3 regions of the uncultured Halovibrio sp. genome follow, and region 1 is predicted to be linked to each of the others. Evidence: predicted binding sites of a transcription regulator. Region 1 holds the regulator's gene; each other region holds the start of a gene.
The links. Region 1 encodes FliA, which starts transcription of late flagellar genes. Its sites were predicted from a motif close to CTAAAGTTNNNNNNNNNNCNGCCGATA; they were not measured.
Positions count from the first base shown of each region.

Region 1 (7,705 bases):
ATGTGCTGGTCGAGAGCTTCAACACCATACCCATCGCAACAGACGGCCTGGCCATCGAGTCCTTCCGCCAGCTTGCCCACCGCATGACCTGGCTGTTCGCCAGCGCCATGCTGTTGGCACTGCCGGCCATGGCGGCGGTCCTGATCGTGTACATCTCCTTCGGCGTGATGACACGCGCGGCGCCCCAGATGAATATCTTCGCCATCGGCTTTCCGGTCGCGCTGCTGTTCGGGCTCTTTGCCAACTGGGTTCTGATGCGCGATCTGGCGCCACACTTCCAGGAATTCAGCCGCGAGACATTCATCTTCCTGCGTGAGATGCAGCGAACCTGATCAGGAGGTGCTTCCATGGCGGAAGGTGGTGGTGATGACAGCCAGGAAAAAACGGAAGACCCGACCCCGAGGCGGCTCGAGAAGGCCCGCGAAGAAGGGCAGGTCCCCCAGTCCAAGGATCTGGGTACCGCGCTGGTCCTGATGGCAGGAGCTACGGGGCTGCTGCTGTTTGGCGGTTCCATCGGGGGGGAACTCAAGCAGATGCTCGAGTTCAATTTCGCGCTGGAGCGGGGTCAGATTTTTGACACCTCCCAGATGCTCCAGCACCTGGGCCAGTCTGCCACCACGGCTGCGGTCGCGCTAACGCCGCTGCTCATCGCCCTGGCCGTGGCTGCCTTCCTGGGTCCGATCATGCTCAGCGGGTTCCTGCTCTCCGGCAAGGCAGTGGCGCCGCAGCTCAGCCGGATGAGCCCGGTCAAGGGGTTGGGGCGGATGTTCGGCATTCGCTCGCTGGTGGAGCTGGGGAAAAGCGTGGCCAAGGTATCCCTGGTGTGCCTCATTGCCATGGCGATCCTCGATATCCGCACGGAAGACCTGCTTGCAATATCGAGTGAATCCCCCAACCGTGCCACCGAGCATACGCTCTGGACACTGGCCTGGAGCTTCTTCCTGCTGTCCTGTTCCACCATCATCATCGCCGTGATCGATGTGCCCTTCCAGATCCACGATCACCAGAAGAAGATGCGGATGTCCAAGCAGGAGGTAAAGGACGAGTTCAAGGAGACCGAGGGCAAACCCGAGGTCAAGCAGAAGGTCCGTCAGCTGCAGCAGGAGATGACCCAGCGGCGCATGATGGAGGATGTGCCCAGCGCGGACGTGGTGATCACCAACCCGGAACACTACGCCGTGGCGCTGAAGTACGACGGCAAGAGCATGGCAGCGCCGGTGGTCGTGGCCAAGGGGGCGGACGAGATCGCTACCAAGATCATGGAGATCGCGCGGGAGCACCGGGTGGATGTGCTGCGCACGCCGCCGCTGGCACGGGCCGTCTACCACAACGCGGAGATTGGCGAGAACATTCCCGAAGGCCTCTACATGGCCGTGGCCCAGGTTCTGGCCTACCTCTTCCAGCTCCGGCAGTACCGCCGCAATGGGGGTAAGAAACCGGTCATGCCGGCGTTGCCGATTCCTGATGACCTCAAACGCGATGAATGACGGATCTGGTATGGCGCTTGCACTAACCATCCTGTAACCCGGTTTGGCGCCAGAAAAACGGCGCCCTGATCACTTATCAGCGCTTGGAGGTACCGGACGGTCATGGATCGGGCGGGGGCAATCGACCAACTCAGAGGCCTGAAGGGCATTCTGGACGGGAATGTCGCGATCCCGTTCATGCTCATGGTGCTTCTGGGCATGATGACCCTGCCCATTCCGGTCTTCCTGCTGGACGTGGCCTTCACTTTCAATATCGCCCTGTCGTTGGTGATCATCCTGGTGGCGATCTACGCCATGCGGCCCATGGATTTCGCGGCATTCCCAACGGTGCTGCTGGTGGCCACACTGCTGCGGCTGGCGCTGAACGTGGCCTCCACCCGGATCGTGCTGCTGCACGGGCACGAAGGCGGTGCCGCCGCGGGCAAGGTGATCGAGTCCTTCGGTGAAGTGCTGATCGGCGGCAACTACGCCGTGGGCCTGGTGGTGTTCGCCATCCTGATGATCATCAACTTCATCGTGGTGACCAAGGGCGCGGGCCGGGTCTCCGAGGTCAGTGCCCGGTTCACACTGGATGCCATGCCCGGCAAACAGATGGCCATCGACGCCGACCTCAACGCCGGCCTGATCAGCCAGGACGAAGCCCGGGACCGCCGGGCCGAGGTGGCCGGTGAGGCGGATTTCTACGGTTCCATGGATGGCGCTTCCAAGTTTGTGCGTGGCGACGCCATTGCTGGCCTTCTGATCCTTTTCATCAACATTGTCGGTGGCGTCAGCATCGGCATGTTCCAGCACGGGCTGGCTTTCGGTCAGGCGGTTGAGAACTACGCGCTGCTGACCATCGGTGACGGCCTGGTCGCCCAGATCCCCTCGCTGCTGCTCTCCGCCGCTGCCGCCATCATCGTGACGCGGGTGGGCAAGTCCCAGGAGATGAGCTCCCAGGTCGTCGAGCAGATGTTCTCCTCCCCGAACGCCATCGGCATTGCCGGCGGCATCCTGATCGGACTCAGTCTGATCCCGGGCATGCCCACGGTGGCGTTCATGGGCTTGGGGGGCATGGCGGTGGCTGTCGCCTGGTTCATCTGGAAGCGCGGCCAGCAGGTCGTTGAGGAAGGTGCCGGCAGCGCGCCGGTGGCCCGCCAGGCCGCCGGTGGTGAGGGTGGCGGCGCCCAGCAGCGGACCATCACTGAGGACCAGCAGCAGGCATTGCCCGGTGGCGGCACCGGGGAAACCAAGGAGCTGGCCTGGGAAGATGTGGTCAGTGTGGACATTGTCGGCCTTGAGGTCGGGTACCGGCTGATCCCGCTGGTGGACAAGAATCAGGGGGGGCAGCTGCTGGCACGGATCAAGGGTGTGCGCAAGAAGCTTTCCCAGGATCTGGGCTTTCTCATGCCCTCGGTTCACATCCGCGACAACCTGGATCTGATGCCCAACGTCTATCGCATTACCCTGATGGGCGTGACGCTGGCGGAAGCGGAGATCCATCCGGACCGGGAGCTGGCTATTGATCCAGGGCAGGTGTTCGGCAAGGTCGAGGGGATTGCCGGTAAGGATCCGGCATTCGGCCTGGATGCCACCTGGATTGAGCCCGCCCAGCGTGATCAGGCGCAGACGCTTGGCTACACCGTTGTGGACGCCTCCACCGTGGTTGCAACCCACCTGAACCAGGTGCTGCAGGAGCATGCCCACGAGCTGCTGGGCCACGAGGAGGTCCAGAAGTGGCTGGACCAGCTCGAGAAGGCCTCGCCCAAGCTGGCCGAGGAGCTGGTGCCCAACACCGTTTCCATCAGCCTGCTCCTTAAGGTGCTGCAGAACCTGCTGCTGGAGGAGGTGCCGATCCGGGATATGCGCAGTATCGCCGAAGCCATTGTCAATGTTCAGCCACGCAGTCAGGACCCGAGCGTTCTGACCACCGCGGCGCGTAAATCGCTCAAGCGCATGATCGTGCAGAAGCTGGTTGGCAATGAGAGCGAGGTTCCGGTGATCACGCTGGATCCGCAGCTGGAACAGATGTTGCTTAAGTCTGTACAGCAGGGTCAACAATCCGGCACGGCCGATGATATCGGCATGATCCTGGAGCCCAATATGGTCGAGAAGCTCCAGCGCTCACTCTCGGATGCGGCCCAGAAACAGGAGGCGGTTGGCAAACCCGCCATCCTGCTGGTATCGGCCCCCCTGCGACCGGTACTGGCAAGGTTTGTCCGGTATGGGGTGGAACGGCTGCACGTTCTTTCCTATCAGGAAATTCCGGAGAACAAGCAGGTCACGATTGTGTCATCCATTGGCCAATAAACTGACGGCGGCGGAGGTTCCCTGCCATGCAAGTCAAACGCTTTTTTGCTCCCACCATGCCCGAGGCGTTGCGGATGGTCCGCAGTGAAATGGGTGATGATGCGGTGATCCTCTCTAGCAAGCGGGTGGAAGACGGCGTCGAAATCGTGACGGCACTGGATTACGACGAGGGTGAGGTCCGAAGCCAGCTCGGCGTGGCGGACGAGGACAAGGCCAACGCCGCGCGTCTGGCCGAGCTTCAGGCGGAGAAGCACCGTAATCTGGAGGAGGCCATGGCGAAATCCCGTGCCCACATCAGCGAGGTGCAGCAGCGCTCGCACCACGGCCAGGAGCCGGTGGGGCCAGCGGCCGTTGGCAGTTCCGAGTCTGGGAGGGAGACGGAAAACACCCCATCTCCCGGCGGGGAGGGCGATGCGTTGAGCTCCATGCGGGCCGAGATCCATTCCCTGAGGGATATGCTTCAGCAGATGAACGGCCAGCAGGGCACCGCGACGCCCGGTGAAAAGACCCAGGGCGTGGTCGAGCAGCGTCTGTCGGACCGGCTTCAGGATCTTGGGCTGCCGCGCGATCAGGGCCGTGAGCTGGCTGCTGAACATGGCCAGGGGCGGCTCGACGCCGGGTGGAAGAGCGCGCTCAAGGCTCTGGCGGCCCGAGTGGAAACCGTGCGTGAGAATCCACTGGAACGTGGCGGCATCTACGCCCTGCTTGGCCCCACCGGCTCCGGAAAGACAACCACCATCGGCAAGATGGCGGCGCAGTTCGTGCTGCGTCACGGTGCGGAAAAGCTGGCGTTAGTGACCACGGACCGCTATCGTGTGGCCGCCCATGAGCAGCTGTTCGTGTTCGGGCGCATTCTGAATGTGCCGGTGCGGGTGGTGGACGAGGCCAACAGCCTGGATGCCATTCTGGATGATCTGTCGGACCGCAAGCTGATCCTGATTGATACGGCTGGCCTCACGGCGGCGGATCGTGGCTGGCAGGAGCAGATCGAGGAGCTGGTCAGCAGCCGCCATCCGGTGCGGCCCTATCTGCTGATTTCGGCGACAAGCCAGCCGCGCATTATGCAATCCACGTGGCATTGCTATAATGCCGTTGGGTTGGCGGGCTGCATCCTGACCAAGACGGACGAAGCCCTGACGCTTGGCGAGGTGGTGGGCTTTGCGGCGCAGAGCCGGTTGCCGGTCGCGTTCTACACCAACGGTCAGAAGATTCCCGACGACCTGCACCGCGCGGGCGCCGGGGATCTGGTCAAGCAGGCGGTGCGCCGTCACCAGGCACTCAATCGCGGTGAAAGCGCCATGGCCGAGGGCGCCTGACATGGGATCGGGCGTCTCCTCACAATGCAACAGCAACAGGACGGGAGAGCCCATTCCGCATGAGTAAACCGGTACAGGTGATCGCGGTCACCGGGGGCAAGGGCGGTGTCGGCAAGAGCAACGTCTCGGTCAACCTGGGTATAGCCCTCAGTGAGATGGGCCAGCGCGTTGTGGTTCTTGATGCCGACCTCGGGCTGGCGAACATCGATGTGCTGCTGGGGATCAGTGCCACCTACAATATTTCCGATGTGCTCGCCGGGGAATGCAGCCTTACGGACATCCTAGTGGACGGCCCCGGGGGTATCCGCATCGTGCCCGCCTCCTCCGGAACCCAGCGCATGACCAATCTCAGCCATATGGAGCATGCCGGTCTCATTTCCGCCTTCAGTGAACTCGGCGATGACATCGACGTACTCATAGTAGACACGGCGGCTGGGATCTCGGAGTCCGTGGTCAGTTTTCTGAGGGCTTCGCAGGAACTGATGCTGGTGGTGAATGATGAGCCCACTTCCATCACCGATACCTATGCGCTGATCAAGCTGATGAATCGGGACTATGGCACCCACAGGTTCCGGGTACTGGCGAACATGGTGCGCACGGAGCAGGATGGCAAGGCTCTTTACGACAAGCTCTACCGGGTCACCGAGCGGTTTCTGGACGTTGCCCTGCAGTATGTGGGCAGCATTCCCCTGGATGAACAGGTGAAGAAGGCCGTTCGCCGGCAGAAGACGGTCATGGAGCTGTACCCGAATGCCAAGGCATCCCAGGCATTCCGGGATCTGGCGAAGAAGGTGGATCAGTGGCCGCTGCCATCATCGCCAAGGGGGCATCTTGAATTTTTTGTTGAACGGCTTGTGCAGGACTGACAGGGCGTTCCATCCTTGAGCAGGGGCTTACGGGAGTGGCCAAACCATGACGCAGTCCGGGCCGCTGGATCTCTATACACAGACGCGCCGGGCGGATGTGGATGAGCTTGTCGAGACCCACATGCCGCTGGTCAAGAAGATCGCGTTGCACCTGATGGCGCGCCTGCCGGATCATATCCAGCTTGAGGATCTGATGCAGGCGGGCATGATCGGGCTTCTGGAGGCGGCACGCCGGTATGAGTCCGGCCAGGGTGCGACCTTCGAGACCTATGCGGGCATCCGGATCCGCGGCGCCATTGTGGATGAGATCCGACGTGGGGACTGGGTGCCCCGCTCAGTCCACCGCAATGCCCGCCGTATTTCCGAGGCCATCCAGACGGTTGAGGGCCGGGAAGGACGTGATGCAAAGGACGCTGAGATCGCCGATGAGCTGGGCGTGTCTCTGGATGACTACCACAGCCGTGCCAGTGATGCGACCACCGGCCGCCTGTTCAGCCTGGATGAGCTGACGGAGAAAAACGAACACATCAATGATCAGGCCCCGCAGGAAGGACCCGAGGGCGAGCTTCAGGATGCGGATTTCCGACGTGCGCTGGCCGGTGAGATTGATCAATTGCCGGAACGGGAGCGGCTGGTACTGTCGCTCTACTATCAGGATGAGCTCAACCTGAAGGAAATCGGTGCCGTGCTGGAGGTCAGCGAGTCACGGGTAAGCCAGATCCACGGTCAGGCTGCGGCGCGGCTGCGGGCCCGCATGCTCGAACGTACCGGGGGCTGACTGGTTAGATTTCGACAAACGTCTAGACTGTGAAAGTGAGTGTTGGTGCACGGGCCGCCCAGGCAGACGTGACAACAACCGGAGTGTTTGGAGGCTGTTTTGGACAAGAACATGAAGATTCTTGTTGTGGATGATTTCTCCACGATGAGACGGATCGTGAGGAACCTGCTGCGCGACCTCGGCTTCAACAACATCGAGGAGGCGGATGACGGTAATACCGCGCTGCCGATGCTGCGCAACGGCAAATTCGACTTCCTGGTGACTGATTGGAACATGCCGGGTATGAGCGGTATGGAACTGCTTCAGGCGGTCCGGGCGGATGAGAACCTCAAGCATCTGCCGATTCTGATGGTGACCGCTGAGGCGAAGCGGGACCAGATCGTGGCCGCCGCCCAGGCGGGGGTGAACGGCTATGTGGTCAAGCCGTTCACGGCCGCGGTGCTCAAGGACAAGATCGAGAAGATATTTGAACGCGTCGAGTGAACCAGGTGCAGACGGCATGAGTGAGCTCAACCGGGAAGACATTACCGAGGAAGTGGCTGAGGAACTCAAAGCGCACGCCGCTGGCCTCAAGGAAGCCCTCGATCAGGGCAATATCAGCGATGCCATGCAGCGCATCGCTGAGCTGGGTGAGGTGCGCGACCGCAGCCTCTACCGTGAGGTTGGGCGCCTGACACGCAGCCTCCATGAAGCCCTGCGCAATTTCGAGATCAAGGCCGAGAACCGTGAGCAGCAGGAAGAGCTCTCCAAAATGGCGGATGCGTCGGACCGCCTGGATTACGTGGTTCAGCTGACCAGCCGCTCGGCCAACCGGACCATGGACCTGGTCGAGGACACCATGCCGGTAGCTTCCAACCTGCGCGAGGAGGCCAATGCCATCCGCGAGGACTGGGGAAGGCTGCGTCGCCGCGAGATGAAGCCGTCCGAGTTCCGGGAACTCTACCAGCGGATCGATGCCTTTCTGGATCG
Region 1 covers NZ_CAJXMA010000037.1:208-7,912, reverse strand. The annotation lists gene fliR (flagellar biosynthetic protein FliR) at 1-332, shown strand, start outside; gene flhB (flagellar biosynthesis protein FlhB) at 348-1,487, shown strand; gene flhA (flagellar biosynthesis protein FlhA) at 1,590-3,776, shown strand; gene flhF (flagellar biosynthesis protein FlhF) at 3,803-5,092, shown strand; gene QZ501_RS08785 (MinD/ParA family protein) at 5,152-5,958, shown strand; gene QZ501_RS08780 (RNA polymerase sigma factor FliA) at 6,005-6,736, shown strand; gene cheY (chemotaxis response regulator CheY) at 6,836-7,219, shown strand; partial or broken gene QZ501_RS08770 (protein phosphatase CheZ) at 7,236-7,705, shown strand, end outside.

Region 2 (8,138 bases), on a different contig from region 1:
GTCTAAAGGCCTGACACTTTCTGCCGTTATGCAAGCCAGAAGGCAATACCATCGAATGCTCGGTGGGGCGGCCTATGGTCCTCAAAAGAGTGAGCAGGCAGGAGAACGGTTATGGCACTCGGTATCAACACAAACGTGGCATCGCTCAGCGCCCAGAACGAGCTGAACGCATCCAAGTCGACCAAGAACGAGGCGCTGGAGCGTCTTTCGTCTGGGCTGCGCATCAACAGTGCGAAGGACGACGCGGCGGGTCTGGCGATCTCGACCCGATTTGAGTCCCAGATCAGCGGCCTGAACGTGGCCAGCCGGAACGCGCAGGACGGTATCTCACTGGCACAGACCGCGGAAGGCGGGCTGGATGAGATCACCAACAACCTCCAGCGCGTGCGGGAGCTGTCGGTGCAGGCGGCGAACGCCACCAACAACGACACGGACCGTTCCGCGCTGAATGATGAAGTGCAACAGCGTCTGGAGGAGATTGACCGGATTGCGAGCCAGACGGATTTCAACGGACTGAACGTGCTGGATGGGACGCTCAGTAGCCAGAAATTCCAGGTGGGCGCCAATGCAGGCCAGACGATCAGTGTTGACCTCAATACAAGCGCCCGAACTGGCAATACCGGTCAGTTGGCGATCGCTTCTACTAGTAGTGCCTTGGATGCAAGTGATTTCTCGACCTTTTCTGGTACCGATGATGGGGGGACCCTGTTCAGTGTCACAGCTGGAGATGGTGATCAGATCGATGTGAATCTTAGCTTGAGTGCTGACCTTTTTGATGCTTCGACTGCTGCTGGTGCGACGGTAGATGCTTCAGCTGCTGACCAGGTTTTTGAAGAGGTCACTCGGCAGATCAATGATCAAGTAGGCAACTCAGCCTATGCATCGTACGAAGAGGACAGTAATGGTGATGCCACTTTCGAATTGCGTTCGACTGACAAGCTGACCTTCGCAAGCGGTGCTGCCGGAAGCCCATTCGCTGGTGCAGATGGTGGTAACTTTGATGGTAGCGGAGGAGATGCGACGGTGACCGATGGCAGTCTGAATGCTGCTTCTGTGGATACCGCAGCTAACGCCAATGATGCCATTCTGCGGATTGATGCTGCGCTTGAGAACGTGAACAACTTCCGAAGCGAATTGGGTGCGGTTCAGAACCGCTTCGAGTCGACCATCAGCAATCTCAACAACAATATTGAGAACCTGGAGGCTTCGAAGAGCCGGATCTTGGATGCGGACTTCGCGGCCGAGACCGCTAAGCTGCAGAAGGCGAACGTGCTGCAACAGGCTGGTATCTCGGTGCTGGCGCAGGCGAACCAGTCGCCGCAGCAGGTTCTTTCCCTCCTGCAGTAAACCCAGCTCGGAAGCAGCCGCTCCCCACTCTGACGGGGCGGTGAATCCTAAGGAGCCGCCATCTCTGAACAAGAGGTGGCGGTTTTTTATGGAATGCTGGTACTGCCTTTCTTTTTATCCGTTACATCCATTTACAAAAAGCCTGTCATTTGATCTAAAGGCCTGACACTTTCTGCCGTTACGCAAGTCAGAAGGCAATACCATCGAATGCTCGGTGGGTGGCCTACGGTCCTCAAAAGAGTGAACAGGCAGGAGAACGGTTATGGCACTCGGTATCAACACAAACGTGGCATCGCTCAGCGCCCAGAACGAGCTGAACGCATCCAAGTCGACCAAGAACGAGGCGCTGGAGCGTCTTTCGTCTGGGCTGCGCATCAACAGTGCGAAGGACGACGCGGCGGGTCTGGCGATCTCGACCCGATTTGAGTCCCAGATCAGCGGCCTGAACGTGGCCAGCCGGAACGCGCAGGACGGTATCTCACTGGCACAGACCGCGGAAGGCGGGCTGGATGAGATCACCAACAACCTCCAGCGCGTGCGGGAGCTGTCGGTGCAGGCGGCGAACGCCACCAACAACGACACGGACCGTTCCGCGCTGAATGATGAAGTGCAACAGCGTCTGGAGGAGATTGACCGGATTGCGAGCCAGACGGATTTCAACGGACTGAACGTGCTGGATGGGACGCTCAGTAGCCAGAAATTCCAGGTGGGCGCCAATGCAGGCCAGACGATCAGTGTGGATCTTGATGCGAGTGCAAGAACCGAGGACTTGGGCACTATTGCCGTGGCAGATTCGGCATCCTTCTCAAGTGCTGACGGTTTCTCGTACTTCGCGGCTGGCGACTCTAGTGGTGAAGGTGCTACTGCGTTTTCAGTAACCGTCGGTGATGGTGACCAGATCGATGTCAGCCTGACCCTTGATGATGGCAATTTTGATAGTAGCGGTATTTCCCAAGATGATCAGGCGGTTTTCGATGAAGTCGCGTCGCAAATCAATGATCAGGTTGGCAATGCGGCTTACGCGTCCGTTACAGATGCGAGCGGCAGCTTCACCATCGAGCTTAGATCGACTGAAGAGTTGACGATCGTGAAAGATGGTAGCAATACCAACCCATTGGATGGGAGCGGTACTTTGGGCTCGGACGGTACCGTTGGGCTTACTGACGGAAGTCTCAATGCGGCGTCGGTCGACACCGCTGCTAATGCAAACGATGCCATTGTGCGTATTGATGGGGCGCTGGATGCGGTGAACGAATTCCGCAGTGAACTGGGTGCGGTTCAGAACCGCTTCGAGTCGACCATCAGCAACCTCAACAACAACATTGAGAACCTGGAGGCCTCGAAGAGCCGGATCCTGGATGCGGACTTTGCGTCCGAGACGGCCAAGCTGCAGAAGGCGAACGTGCTGCAGCAGGCTGGTATCTCGGTGCTGGCGCAGGCGAACCAGTCGCCGCAGCAGGTCCTGTCCCTCCTGCAGTAAGCGGGGCGTTAAGGCAGCCGTCGCCCTCCGGGGCGGCGGCCGGGCCGCGTAACCGCACTGGTGAGGTGTGATATGAGTGACATAAATCTGAACAGCCCGGACCCGAACCGCAAGGCCCCCGAAAAGCCGGAATCGGGGCGGGTGTCAGCGCCATCATCACAGCCCTCCGCAAGCGGGGAAGGCCGTGAGAACGGTTCCGTAACGCCGATCGAGGCTGGACGGAGCGGGGAAACCCGGGCTGAAAAGTCCGAGAAACGGAGCGACGCCATCCGCGAAGAGCTGAATGAGGCGGTCTCGCGCCTTAATGATTTTGTCCAGTCCGTGCAGCGGGACCTGGAATTTGATGTGAACGACGACACCGGTCAGACGGTGGTTCGCGTCATCGACCAACAGACTGATGAGGTGGTTCGCCAGATTCCGGATGACTTGGCACTGAAACTGGCGGAGAATCTCCAGCAGGACGAGCCTTTATCGTTGCTGAACATCAAGGTGTAAAGCCTTGTAGAGCATAGGTTCAAGGGATAGCCGTCATCCTTCCGGGATGGCGGCTTTTTTGTTTTTGCGGGGGCCTGTTTGGTGTGTAGGAGCCTGCTTGCAGGCGATCGGTTCTGGTTTCAATGTTGTTGATCGCGAGCGAGCTCGCTCCTACCGGAGGCCGTACGACCAGTGGTGGCATGCGGTGTGCATTGATCGTCCAAAAGACGGCAAAACCCGGCCTGCTTACAATCAGTAACAGGTTTGCAGCGGTAAAGAGGCAAAGTTTTGCCGCAATTGGCCGTTACACTCTATAGACAGGCAACAGTACCTTCGGGAGGAGGTTGTCCATGGGCGGCATATCATCCCTTGGCGTCGGGTCGGGCGTTCTCAACGCTGATCTGGTCGACAAGCTGGTTCAGGCGGAGCGAGGCCCCACCGAGAATCGGCTCAACCAGGAGCAGAAAGAAACCGAGGCGATGATTTCGGCGTTCGGCAAGATCCGTAGTGCCGTGACCGATCTCAGGCTTCCCATGCGCCAGCTGGGCTCTCCGGAAGCGATGCAGTCGTTTTCCGCCTCGACCAACGGTGACAGTGTCAGCGTTTCCGTGGACAGTGCCAATGCCAGCGAGGGGAACTATAACCTCGATGTGCAGCAGCTTGCGACCAACCAGTCCCTCGCTTCCGGCTCGTTTTCGGACCGCAATACAACGAGCGTTGGGCAGGGGACCCTGACCATTCAGACTGGCGACAAGACGACCAACATCACAGTCGATGGCAGCAACGACACCCTTCAGGGGCTCGCCAACAGCATCAACGAATCCGACGCGGGTGTGTCCGCCGGCATCGTGGACACGGGTAATGGCTATCGCTTGACCCTGTCCTCGGACGAAAGCGGTACGGCCAACGGCGCAACCATCTCGGTCTCGGATTCCGACGGCAACAACACCGACAACACCGGCCTCTCGCAGTTCGCGTTCAACGACACGACGAAGAACATGGAAGAAACCGTTGCTGCCCAGGATGCCAAGCTGAGCGTGAACGGCATCGACGTGACGCGTTCTTCCAACAGCGTCGAAGGCGTTGTGGATGGGCTGACGTTCCAGCTTCAGAACACTGGGACAACATCCGTCGGGGTCAGCCAGGACACCGGCGCGGTCGCCGAGAAGGTCCAGAAGTTCGTGGACAAGTTCAACGCTTTCAAGAGCACGGTCAACGAGCTGACCTCCTTCAGCCAGGATAGCGGGGGCAGTCTGCTGACCGGTGATGCCACGGTGCGAAACGTTGAGAACCAGCTCAAGCGGGAGCTCAACCAGATCGTTCCGGGTCTTGAGAACGCGAGTGTCCGCAGTCTTTCGGACGTTGGCATCAGTACGGATTTCCAGACCGGGCAGCTTGAGTTTGACTCCCAGAAGTTCCAGGAAGAGCTGAAGGCCAACCCGGACGATGTAACGGCGCTTTTCGCGGAGCAGGGCCGCACATCCGATTCCCAGGTGGAATTCGTTCGCAGCAGTGTGAACACCGAGGCCGGCGAATACAGCATCAATGTGAGCCAGGCAGCGACCCAGGGGCAGCTGGTCTCCAGTAACCAGACACCGGCGACCGGTATCAACGTTGATGCCGACAACAACAGCCTGACGTTCAAGGTCGATGGGCAGACCAGCGCCAGCATTGAGTTGACTGCGGGCACCTATACCCGTGATGAGCTTGCGACTGAGATACAGACCCAGCTCAACAACAATGATGCGCTGAATTCGGCGGACCGTAGCGTAAATGTTGGCGTTGATGGCAGCGGCAGTCTCACGTTTACCTCGGGCAGTTACGGCAGCGACTCAAATGTTGCCATCACCAGCGTTGATACCAACACCGAGGCAGAGCTCGGGCTGGCCGTTGAGACGGGAACAACAGGCAATGACGTTGCGGGCACCATTAATGGCGCTACGGCGGAAGGTGATGGTCGGGTGCTGCGCCTGTCGGATAGCAGTGACAATGCGGCAGACGGCATCCAGGTGCGCATTAATGGCAGCCAGACCGGTGATCGTGGGACGGTTGAGTTCATACAGGGTGTGAGCGAACGGATGGTCGATACCGTTTCCAACATGGTCGGCTCCAATGGTGCCCTGAGCTCCCGTACGGATGCACTCAATAATGAACTGGACGACATTGCGCAGGAGCGTGAAGACCTGAATGAGCGTATCCAGTCCTACCGCGAACGCCTGACGAGCCAGTTCAGCTCCGCGGACGCGCGGATTGCCGAATTCAACAGCACGCAGCAGTATCTGAGCCAGCAACTGGCGGGTATGAGCGGCGGCAGCGGGATGATTGGCGGCGGGTGATCGTCGCCTCCTGATCATGAACAACCAAGCCAGGCAACAGGGGTAACACCATGAACGCACTGCAGGCTTACCAGCAGGTTAACACCCAGACCAGCATCACGGATGCGGATCCCCACAAGCTGGTCCAGCTTCTTCTGGATGGGGCGCTTGAACGCATTAATATGGCGAAGGGCAAGATTGAGGCAAAGGATTACGCGGCCAAGGGAAATCTGATCAACAAGAGCATGGAGATCGTGGCCGTGCTACGTGGCTCCCTGAATTTTGAAGAAGGCGGGGATTTGGCCGGTGAACTGGAGAGGCTCTACGACTACATGGAGAGAGCTCTTCTGGAAGCCAGCATGCGCAATGACGTGGAAAAACTGGACGAAGTTGCCGGGCTTCTACGCACGGTCAAGGAAGGCTGGCAAGGCATCCGCGAAGAGGCCCTGGACTTCCTGCGCCAGCGCGACGCCGGCTGAGGGATGACGGATTTCAGTCCCTGTGCTTTAATTCAGGGCGAGCCTGAGGACTGGAGTCATCCATGCTGCGTGCCCTGTTGTACGGTGCCCTTGTATTGCTGGCCTCGCTGGGCTCTGTTGCCCTGCAGGCCAACTCCACCGTTGAAGACCCCATCACATTCAGCCTCGCGGCCATAGAGCCCTGGGCTGAGCGCACGCCGGAAGGCGAGCGCCGTGGTCTGCTTGTGGATCTGGTGGAAGCGATCCGCAGTCGTACCGATATCCCCATCCGTTACCAGGTCCGCCCGCACAGCCGCGCCATTCTGGAAATGGAGGAGGGGCATGCGGATTTCGTACCCACCTTTGTCGCGCCCGGCATCAATCAGATCGCAGAACCCGTGGCTGACCTGGTGGACGTGCAGGTTCTGGCTCTGGGGCGTGCCGAGGATGAGCCCATTGACTCATTGGACGAACTGGCAGGCGAGAACGTGGGTTATCTCAGCGGTACCTGGTACGGGCACACCTTTGCTGCTAATGAGGCCATTCGTAAGGTTCCCGTCAACAATGTGGCCCATGGCCTGAGGCTGCTGAAGCGTGACAGGCTGAGGGCGGTAGTGGCGTCGGAGCTGGCCATCCCGGCTGGTTTCGATCCGGATGGCTCCGGGGCGCCGGTTCGCACCCTGATGCGGCTGGATACCCTGAAGGGAAAAGTGTTCATGTCCCGATCCTCGCCTCGGGAAGAGGCGGCGGAGGCCATTGCCGCGGCCATTGAGGGCATGCACGAGGACGGCACCATGGAGCGGCTGTTCAGCAACCGCTATGAGGCGGACATCGCCCGGGAGTGATCAGCTGGCGGCAATCAGCCCGCGGATGTGCGCCTCGACACCTTCAGTGAGTGACTGCAGGTGGTAACCCCCCTCCAGCATCGACACGACCCGCCCCCGGCAAAGCTCCCAGGCGAGGCGGGTGATCTCTTCCGTGATCCAGGTGTAGTCCTCGGTTTCCAGGTTCACATCCGCCAGTGGATCCAGCCGGTGCGCGTCAAAACCTGCTGACACCAGGATCAGCTGGGGCTTGAAGGCCGCCAGTTCCTCGAACCAGCCATCCGTGACCGCCTGCCGATAGCTGGCGCTGTCCGTGCCTGGTTCCAGCGGGACGTTCAGGATGTGCCCGGGCATACCGTGGCTATGCTTGAAGGGGTAGAAGGGGTGCTGGAAGCTGGAGCACAGCAGCACGCGCGGGTCATGGTGGAAGATGTCCACGGTGCCGTTACCCTGGTGGACGTCGAAGTCGAGGATGGCGACCCGTTCCAGATGGTGGAAAGTGAGCGCGTGCAGAGCAGCAATGGCGATGTTGTTGAAGAAGCTGAACCCCATGGTGCGATTGCGTTCAGCATGGTGGCCCGGCGGCCGGATGGCGCAGAAGGCGTTGCGCGCCTGGTTGGTGAGCACCTGGTTCACGGCCTGGATGCCGGAGCCCGCCGCGAGTTTGGCGGAACGGAACGTGTGCGGGTTCATGGCCGTGTCCGGGTCCGCCATGATGCGGCCCTGGCTGGGCGTCATCTGTTCCAGCTGGCTGATGTAGCTGTCCGGGTGGGCGCGGCGCAGTTCATCGTGGGAGGCTTCTTCCGCTTCGTTGACGGCCAGCTGCTCCCACAGGCCGGTCTGCTGCAGGTGTTCACGGATGGCGCTCAGGCGCCGCGGGCTTTCCGGGTGGTCATCCCCCATATCGTGTTTTTCACAGTCGGGGTGATGGAAGTAGGCTGTTGCCATCGTCGCGCCTCGCCATGCAGGTTACACTTCTGACAGGGATTGTGAGCCGCGCGGATGGATGTGGCAAGCAATCCGGCGTCTGGAAAGGGTCTGAAAGAGGGGCTGTATGTCCACCCGGCATCTCAATGCGCTGTTCAATCCGCGTTCCATTGCCGTCATCGGGGCGTCCGAAAGGGCTACAAGCCTGGGCGGCATGGTGCTGCGCAACCTCATGGCCGGGGATTACCCGGGCCAGCTGCTGGTGGTGAACCGCCAGGGGTACGACAAGGTGCACGGCATCCGCTGTGAGCGC
Region 2 covers NZ_CAJXMA010000067.1:2,471-10,608, forward strand. The annotation lists gene QZ501_RS11760 (flagellin) at 112-1,347, shown strand; gene QZ501_RS11765 (flagellin) at 1,610-2,827, shown strand; gene QZ501_RS11770 (flagellar protein FlaG) at 2,900-3,322, shown strand; gene fliD (flagellar filament capping protein FliD) at 3,652-5,637, shown strand; gene fliS (flagellar export chaperone FliS) at 5,688-6,095, shown strand; gene QZ501_RS11785 (transporter substrate-binding domain-containing protein) at 6,158-6,919, shown strand; gene QZ501_RS11790 (histone deacetylase family protein) at 6,920-7,846, opposite strand; gene QZ501_RS11795 (bifunctional acetate--CoA ligase family protein/GNAT family N-acetyltransferase) at 7,953-8,138, shown strand, end outside.
Region 2: QZ501_RS11765 (flagellin) is a predicted target of FliA. The motif match lies at 1,502-1,528, and genes of this name have one in related genera.

Region 3 (8,138 bases), on a different contig from region 1:
GGAGGTGGGTGTAGAATTCCGAGGCGACCTGGAAGGCCTGATGGGCAAACCGGGTTTCCGGATTGTAGTCCACCGCCGGCTTCATGTAGAGCGCGCCCCGGCGTTCTGGGTCCGGCGGAGAGGGTGGGGCAGGATCCAGCACGGTTGCCTGTATGCCGCTCTCCGCAAGCCGGCGTGCCGCAAGGCTTCCGGCTACCCCGCCGCCGGCGATGATCACGCCCGGTTGTGGATCCGATGCATCATGAGAGGCCATTTGACGTTCCGTTACCTTTCATAAAGTTTAATTTCTGTACACGGATCACAGGCCGCGCCACTATGATCCCGGATTTTCGGATTGCACAACAAGAGGGTGGCATCCATGGCAACGCCCAGCTCCCAGCAGCTTGAGAAAAGCCGTCTCGGTCGGATCCTGGTCAATCGGGGCTACATCACCGACTATCAGCTCCAGGTGGCGTTGGAGGAACAGCGCGAATCCGGCGACAAGCTGGGTGCGATTCTCCTGCGGGCGGGCTGGCTTTCCGAGCGGGAGCTGCAGCGCACGCTGCGTCACCAGAACCGGTACCGTTATGCGGCAGCATTGACCGCCATGGTGATTACGCCACTTCAGCCGGTGGCTGCACTGGCATCGCCTACTCCGGCGCTGCCTGCCAAGGGGCCCCAGACCAGCAGCCAGCAGGTGCGCATCGACAGCGCCAGCATGCAGCCTCTGAGTGACAGTGAAATGGGGGGCGTTGTGGCCCAGGGGAGGGATACCTTCCCCGCGGGTGCGGTTCAGCTGTCCGCCATTCCGGCCTCCGATGCAGAAGCCGAAGACCAGGCTCTGGATGCCCTTGAGTTTACCGCCCGCACTTTCCTGCCTGCCATGAATTTTCTGGATGCGGACGTGACGGTGACAGGCGTGGAGTTCGGGCCGGATGGTCCCGGATTTGCCGTTGGCGAACAGGGTGGTGTGAGTCTGGCCATGCCGACTCATATCCATGAGATCCGTATGGAAGGCATCCGGGTGGAGGGTGCGCCCGCTTCCCATTCCATGGGGAACATCACCATGAGGAACATCCGCTTCTCCAGTGCCTCCAGCCTGACCATCAGGTCCCGCTGAGCCGGTTGCGGCATCAGGCGCTGGCGAATACCTGGCTGTGGGTAAGGCTCTGGGATTCGCCGGTGCTTCCGTAAAGCGCCTGCTGTTGGTCCACTCCGCGGATGATATCCGAGATACGGGATATGCGGCGCTGAAGGTGACCGAGGATTCGGCCATTGACGGCATTGCGGTGCTGGCATTCGCTGAGCTGCTTCTGGGCAGCTTCCCAGCGCTGCATCAGGAGTGAATCAGCGCCTGCCTGGTCACGGAGGTAATCGCTGACGGCCTGACCACTGTCCGGCCTGTATCCGAGCTGGGCAAGCAGGCGGATTTTCTGTTTCGCCCGTTCCCTGAGTGCATCAAGCAGTTCGTTTTTTTCACTGGTCGCCTGTTCCAGCTGCTGCATATCGTTGCCGGCCAGGGACCGGGGTTCCTGCTCCAGTACTTCGGCCAGCCGGGTGAGGTTGGCCTCGTCCTTTCTCAGCAGTTGATCCAGCGTTTCGAACGTTGTCTTGCGGTCAGTCATGGCGTTTTACCCGAAAATGCTGTCATCCACATCAAGCATTTTCTGGGCCAGTTTTTCGGCATCGACTGAGTAGGAACCGTCCTCAAGCGCTTCACGGATGCGGGACACCTTGGCGTCGTCCACTTCCGGCTGCTGCTGGAGCGTCTGCTCTGCAGCCTTGATGTTGCGTGCGTCCGGGCTCAGGTCCACGCGGGTGCTCTCGCGCGCCTGTGAGCCGCCTTCCGCGGGCTGCTGTGGCGTTTTCTGCCCCTGGGCGTCGTCACGCTGCCGCAGGGTCTGTTTCTGGGTGTTGAGGGCGTTGTTGTTGGCCCCATTGAAATCGATTGCCATGGCTTTCACCCCGTTCGGATCCGGATTCTCTGTGAATTGTAACGGCAGCGTGGCCGCAGACTTTAGCCTTGCGCGGCATTTTTTCATCACCAGGCATGGAACTGCCGCTTTTCGGCATGATCCTGCCGCTTCCGTTCAGTTGATCGCGACCCGTCCGGGCTCGGTGATCCGGCCGCGGACCCGGCGCCCCGAGTTTTCGTTGATCACTGGAATCTGTTCGCCCACGCGGCCACTGCGCTCGGCCTTGCCTCGGGTTGTGATGGAGAATGCATCGCTTCCTGCAGAGATGACTACGCGGTCGCCGCGCTCCACTGCCAATGGTTTCTCGACCATGTGCGGCGTGATCGGAGTACCCGCGCGGATGGTGCGTGTGGCCTGCATGCCGATCATGTGCTCGGGATCCCGGAACCCGTTGCGGCGCTGTTCGTTGAGGACCACCGGGCTTGAGCGCAGCATGTCCGGGCTGAGCCGTTCGCCACGGCCAATGGGCCGGTCCGCGACCCAGCCGTCCACCTGGATACGCACTGTCGCACTGAGAAAGATCCGCCAGGGTTGATCCCCCTGACAACTGACCAGCAGCGTGGTGCGCGTGGAGCGTTCCGGGTCACCAGCGAATTCGACCCCCAGCGCCTGCGGGCAGCGGTTGAGCGAGAGTCGGTTGTCCACGCTGCCAATGTCGTATTCAACCTCGCGCCCCTTTGCAGCCTGTTCCTTTGCAAAGGATTCCAGGAAACCGTCCGCCGCGTCCGTGATGCGTTCAGCGGTGGTCTGCTCCGGTTCCGAAGCCGTTGCCACCCCCGGAAGCAGCATGGCAGCCAGGAGGAGATAGCGGAAAACCGGCATTGGATTGGCGTTGGCGATGCGCATGGCGGTCAAAATGTCCTATCCTTGCGGGTAATCGGTGCCACGTTCGACCCGTGTCGGGGGTGGCACAACCCATACCGGCGAAAATCCGGCATAAGCCGGACGTTGTTCGCATTCTTCCGTTATGAAATGCAACAACCATGCCGGCTCATTATGACGGGCAGGACTATGGCGGGACTACTCGACAACGTGAATCAACGTACCCAGATGGTGGGGCAGAACCGGCTCGAACTGCTGCTGTTCCAGCTCAAGGGGGAGCAGTTCTACGGCATCAATGTGTTCAAGGTCCGGGAAGTGCTTCCCTGCCCGGCATTGACGGCAATTCCGCACAGCCACCCTGTGGTCCGGGGGGTTTCCTACGTGCGGGGTGAGACGGTGCCGATCATTGATACCGGTATGGCCATCGGCAGACAGCCGATTCCGGATGAGGAACTGTCAGAGTCGCTGGTGATCGTGTCGGAATACAACCGCAAGACCCAGGGGTTTCTTGTGCGCCGGGTGGAACGGATCGTTAACCTCAACTGGGAAGATGTGCACCCGCCACCCAAACGGGCCCGGGCGGAGTACCTCACGGCGGTCACCGAGCTTGAGGGAAAGCTCGTGGAGATTCTGGACGTGGAGAAGATCCTGGCGGAGGTGTCGCCCATTGATGACAGCGTGAGTGAATCCTTCCAGTCGACGCTGGATACCAGCGGTGATGCGGCAATGCGTGTGCTGGTCGCGGACGATTCCTCCGTGGCGAGAGGGCAGATCAGGCGCTGCATGGAAGCGGTCGGGCTTGAGGTCGTCATCTGCAATGATGGCCGCGAGGCGCTGGAATACCTGGAGTCACTGGTTGCGGATGGCAGCCCAATCCACGATCATCTGGCACTGATGATTTCCGATGTGGAGATGCCGGAAATGGACGGTTATACGCTGGTGACACACTGCAAGGACAATCCAGCTCTGGCTCCCCTGTATATCATGCTGCATTCGTCGCTCAGCGGTGTGTTCAATCAGGCCATGGTCCAGAAGGTCGGTGCTGATGAATTCATGGCCAAGTTCAATCCCAACGAGCTTGCGGAGCGGGTTATGGCAGTCATGGATAAGCAACAGCATATGCCGTCCTGACGGAGACGCCGACACCGATGAGTTCCGAGATCAGCCAGGAGGACTATCGCGCCTTCAAGGAGTTCCTGCAGGATGCCTCCGGCATTCTGTTGGGGGACAACAAGCAGTATCTGGTGAAAAGCCGTCTGCGGCGGATCATGACGGAGAACCGGTTCAACAGTCTTGGCGAGCTGGTTCAGCGCCTGCGTAAGCAGCCGCGCAGCGAACTGCGCGAGACCGTGATTGACGCCATGACCACCAACGAGACGCTCTGGTTCCGGGATACCCATCCGTTCCGCATTCTCGAGGAGCGGCTTCTGGGAGAGATGGCTGCGGAGAGCTCCAGCCAGCCCCTGCGGATCTGGTCAGCTGCCTGCTCGACCGGGCAGGAGCCGTACTCCATTGCGATGGTGATTGACGAGTACCGGCGCCGTAATCCCGGCCGCCTGCGCCGCCCCGTGGAGATCATCGCCACGGACGTGTCCAAGCCCGTGGTGGACGCGGCAAAGGACGGTATCTATGAACTGCTGGCCCTAGGGAGAGGTCTGTCCGCGGATCGTCAGAAGCATTACTTCACTCAGCTTCCGTCCGGGAGTTGGCAGGTCCGCAAAGAAATCCGTGACATGGTGACCTTCCGCGAACACAACCTGCTGGAGCGGTTCGGTTCCGGCAGGTTCGACATTGTCTTCTGCCGGAATGTGCTGATCTATTTCTCCAGTGATCTCAAGCACGACATCCTGGTACGCACCCACGGCATACTGAAGCGCGGTGGCTACCTGATCCTGGGTGCCTCCGAGTCGCTCAACGGGCTCAACCAGTACTACGAAATGGTCCAGTGCCGGCCGGGAATCATTTACCGCGCCAAGTGAGTGTTGCGTTCGGGCCACGTTTTGCGTACAGTCTGCGCCCATCAAACGCGGCGGGCCCTACAGCCCACACGCGTACCGATCAAAGGAGAGGTGTCCGAGTGGTCGAAGGAGCGCGCCTGGAAAGCGCGTGTACGTACTGCGTACCGAGGGTTCGAATCCCTCCCTCTCCGCCAATACAGAACCCGGCCATGTGCCGGGTTTTTTTATGTCGGGATCTTCTCCCCGAACTCCGCCATGGCCATCCCCGCCCGTGCCTCAGCGCTGTCCGGGGTGTTCTCCGGGGCCTCAATCCACTGAAGCCGGGGCAGAAGTCCCTTGCCATTGGCAATCTGGATGGCCAGGCCAGGCCGGGCGTTGAGCTCCAGCATCAAAGGCCCCCGGTTGCGGTCGACCACGATGTCGGCGCCCAGATACCCGAGTCCGGTCAGGTCATGGCAGCGGGCGGCGAGGGTGAGGAGGTTCTGCCAGTCCGGGATGGCGATACGGTTCAGGTCAACGCCGGTGTCCGGATGGCTGTGTACGCGCCTGGAGTGTTGTACCGCGTGTATGCAGCGGCCACTGGCCAGGTCCAGCCCGACGCCGATCGCGCCCTGGTGCAGGTTGGCTTTGCCGTCGCTGGCATGGGTTGAGAGCCGGAGCATGGCCATTACCGGTATCCCGCGGAAAATAATGACGCGGATGTCCGGGACGCCCTCGACGGACAGGGACTCGAAGTAGGGGTCCGCCTCGATAAGGTCCTCGATGATGACCGAGTCGGGGGCGCCGGCAAGGGAGTGCAGGCCTGCAAGAATGTTGGAGCAGTGACGCTGCAGGCTACCCAGCGTGAGGGCCTGTCCGGATGCCTTCAGGAACTGCTCGCCGTCGCGCTCCCGGATGACCATAATGCCTTTGCCGCCGGCCCCACGGGAGGGTTTGATGGCGAAACGCTCGAGTCCCCCGAGGCGCTTACCTAGATCGCGGACGCCATGCTGGGTATCGATGACATCGCGCAGGGTGGGTGTAGCCACCCCGTGCAGCATGGCCCGCTCCTTGGTGAGCTTCTTGTCGTCCACCAGCGGATAGAGGCGGCGCTCGTTATACCTGGAGATATAGGACACATTCCGGCGGTTCATGCCCAGCAGGCCATGGCTCCGGAGTGTGGCGGGAGACACCAGCATCAGTCCTTCTCCACCATCGAACGGAAACGGTAAAGCTCGGACAGCTTGTAGCCCGTGTACTGCCCGACGAGCAGGATCAGCGCGAGAATGATCAGGTGGACCTCAGGGAAGTTGAAGGTAAGGTGTCGGACCGTCGCCAGCTGCATGAGCCCATAGGCGGCAATGGCCACCAGCAGGCTGCCACCGCCCTGTATGGCGACTTCCCGGGCCCCCTGTTCCTCCCAGATCACCGACATCCGCTCGATGGTCCAGGCAATGATGATCATCGGGAAGAAGGTGATGGTCATCCCAAGGTTGATCCCCATTTCATGGCCAAAGACACTCAGCAGACCTGTCAGCAGCACCACAAGTACGATCATGGCGGCGATCCGGGCCACCAGCAGGAGGTTGAGGCGTGACAGATACCCTCTCAGGAGCAGTCCCAGCCCGACAATGGTCAGGAAGGCGGTGAGGCCCGGCAGCAGCGTTGTCTGGATGAAGGCCAGGGCAATCAGAACCGGCATGAAGGTGCCGGATGTGCGGATGCCGATCACGATCCGCATGAAGGCCACAACCAGGGCGCCCAGGGGCAGCAGCAGGAGGAGCTTCAGCATGCCCTGTTCCTCAATCGGCAGCTGGTAGAGGCTGATGTAACCCAGAGGCTGGTCGGCCGAGGTCTGGCTCTGGGCGAGGTCGAGGGCGGGAATGCTCTGGCGCATCATCGAGAAGCGCACCTGGGAGTTCTGCCCGCCCATGACATCCAGAACGGGCCCGCTGGTGCGGTGCCAGACCAGGGTATTGGGCGTGATGCCCTGCTGGCCACCGCGCTCCAGGTCATAGAGGTGCCAGGAATCCTCGATGTAGACGTCCACCAGCGGCTGGAGGCTCTGGTTGCGGCGGGCATCCTCCAGCTTCAGGCCCATGGCGAGACGGGCTGGGACACCGGACTGGTTGAGAAGGCGGACAACCAGCTGCTGGGGTGAGTGCTGGTCCAGCAGCAGTGCCGCGTTCTGGTCGTTGGGGCTCTGGACTGCCTTGATCAGTTCCCGGGTCAGGCTCGCCGGTGTACTGGAGCGCCGCCGGGCTGTTTCCAGCAGGTCGGCGGCGGCTGTGGCCTGGGGCTCCTCCCAGATGATCCGTTGGGGGTCAGAGGGAGCCTCGGTGTTGCCGCTGGGGCGGGGCGTTCCGTTCTTGCCCGGAGCGAACTGAACCTTGTAATAGAGGGTCTGGGGGCCCGTCGCTTGCCGCTTGGACCATTCGCCACGACGCCCCGTGGATTCAATGATGCGCGAGAACCCGTAACCCGGAGAGGCGGCCTGTTCGGAAATGATACGGTAACCCGGTGGGTCATTCGGGAGGCTCAGGCTTGCCAGCGTCTCGTCTCCCATGGCGACGAAATCGATGCGTGCCTCCACCAGCCAGACTGGCGTGTCGTTTGCTGGCAGCAGGGGAATCCCCAGGCGGTCATGCCGCAGCCACATCATTGACACACCAATGATGATCAGCACCGATACAGCGAGGAAGAAAAGTGGCTGTTGCCTCATTCTTCACCCTCGATGCTGCCGGCGGCCTCTTTCAGTTTATCGGGGTCACTGAGTATGAACTGTCGTGATACATCCACCGTGAACAGGTCCCTGAGGATGTTGCGCCCGATCAGGGCAGGGTAGGTCAGGCGTTCCCGGTTGCTCAGGGTGAACTCCGCAACCCGCTCAATCGAGCCGATGCGGTACTGGAGTTCAATCACTGCGCGCCTTTCATTCTCATCAGTGGATGCCTGGATGATCTCCACGAACCGTGACACCGGGCGTTCCAGTTCCATGGCGCCGCGGTCTGCGAAATGCTCGCCCGCCAGTGTGAAGCGGACATAGTCATCACCGTCGCGCTCAAAGAACTCGATATCCCTGGCGTCCAGGGATGAGGTATTGGCACCGGTGTCGATCCGTGCCTCAAAAAGATGATCCGGCGGCAGCAGGCGGATGCCCTCCACCGAACCGATGGTCGTGAGTCCGGAGCACTGTTCGTTCCCGTTGGCCGGGCCGGTGTTCAGGATCGGGCAGGTGTCGCCATCGTTGTTGGTGCTGCGGGATGCAAGATGACGGTTGGTGACGCTGCGCAGCCGCTCCATCTGGTCCTGGACATTGGCGAACCCCTGCTGCTGCTGTTCCGCCACGTTCCTGTTTCCGCTCAGCAGGGCGTTGAGCAATACCTGCTGGGAGGCCAGTTGATCCTGCTGTTGCGCCAGCTGC
Region 3 covers NZ_CAJXMA010000051.1:12,272-20,409, reverse strand. The annotation lists partial or broken gene QZ501_RS10580 (hypothetical protein) at 1-253, opposite strand, end outside; gene QZ501_RS10575 (type II secretion protein ATPase) at 359-1,099, shown strand; gene QZ501_RS10570 (flagellar protein FlgN) at 1,113-1,604, opposite strand; gene flgM (flagellar biosynthesis anti-sigma factor FlgM) at 1,611-1,934, opposite strand; gene flgA (flagellar basal body P-ring formation chaperone FlgA) at 2,070-2,801, opposite strand; gene QZ501_RS10555 (chemotaxis protein CheV) at 2,967-3,908, shown strand; gene QZ501_RS10550 (protein-glutamate O-methyltransferase CheR) at 3,926-4,756, shown strand; tRNA gene QZ501_RS10545 (tRNA-Ser) at 4,841-4,929, shown strand; gene QZ501_RS10540 (alpha-L-glutamate ligase-like protein) at 4,960-5,913, opposite strand; gene QZ501_RS10535 (inactive transglutaminase family protein) at 5,913-7,436, opposite strand; gene QZ501_RS10530 (RimK/LysX family protein) at 7,433-8,138, opposite strand, start outside.
Region 3: flgM (flagellar biosynthesis anti-sigma factor FlgM) is a predicted target of FliA. The motif match lies at 1,974-2,000, and genes of this name have one in related genera.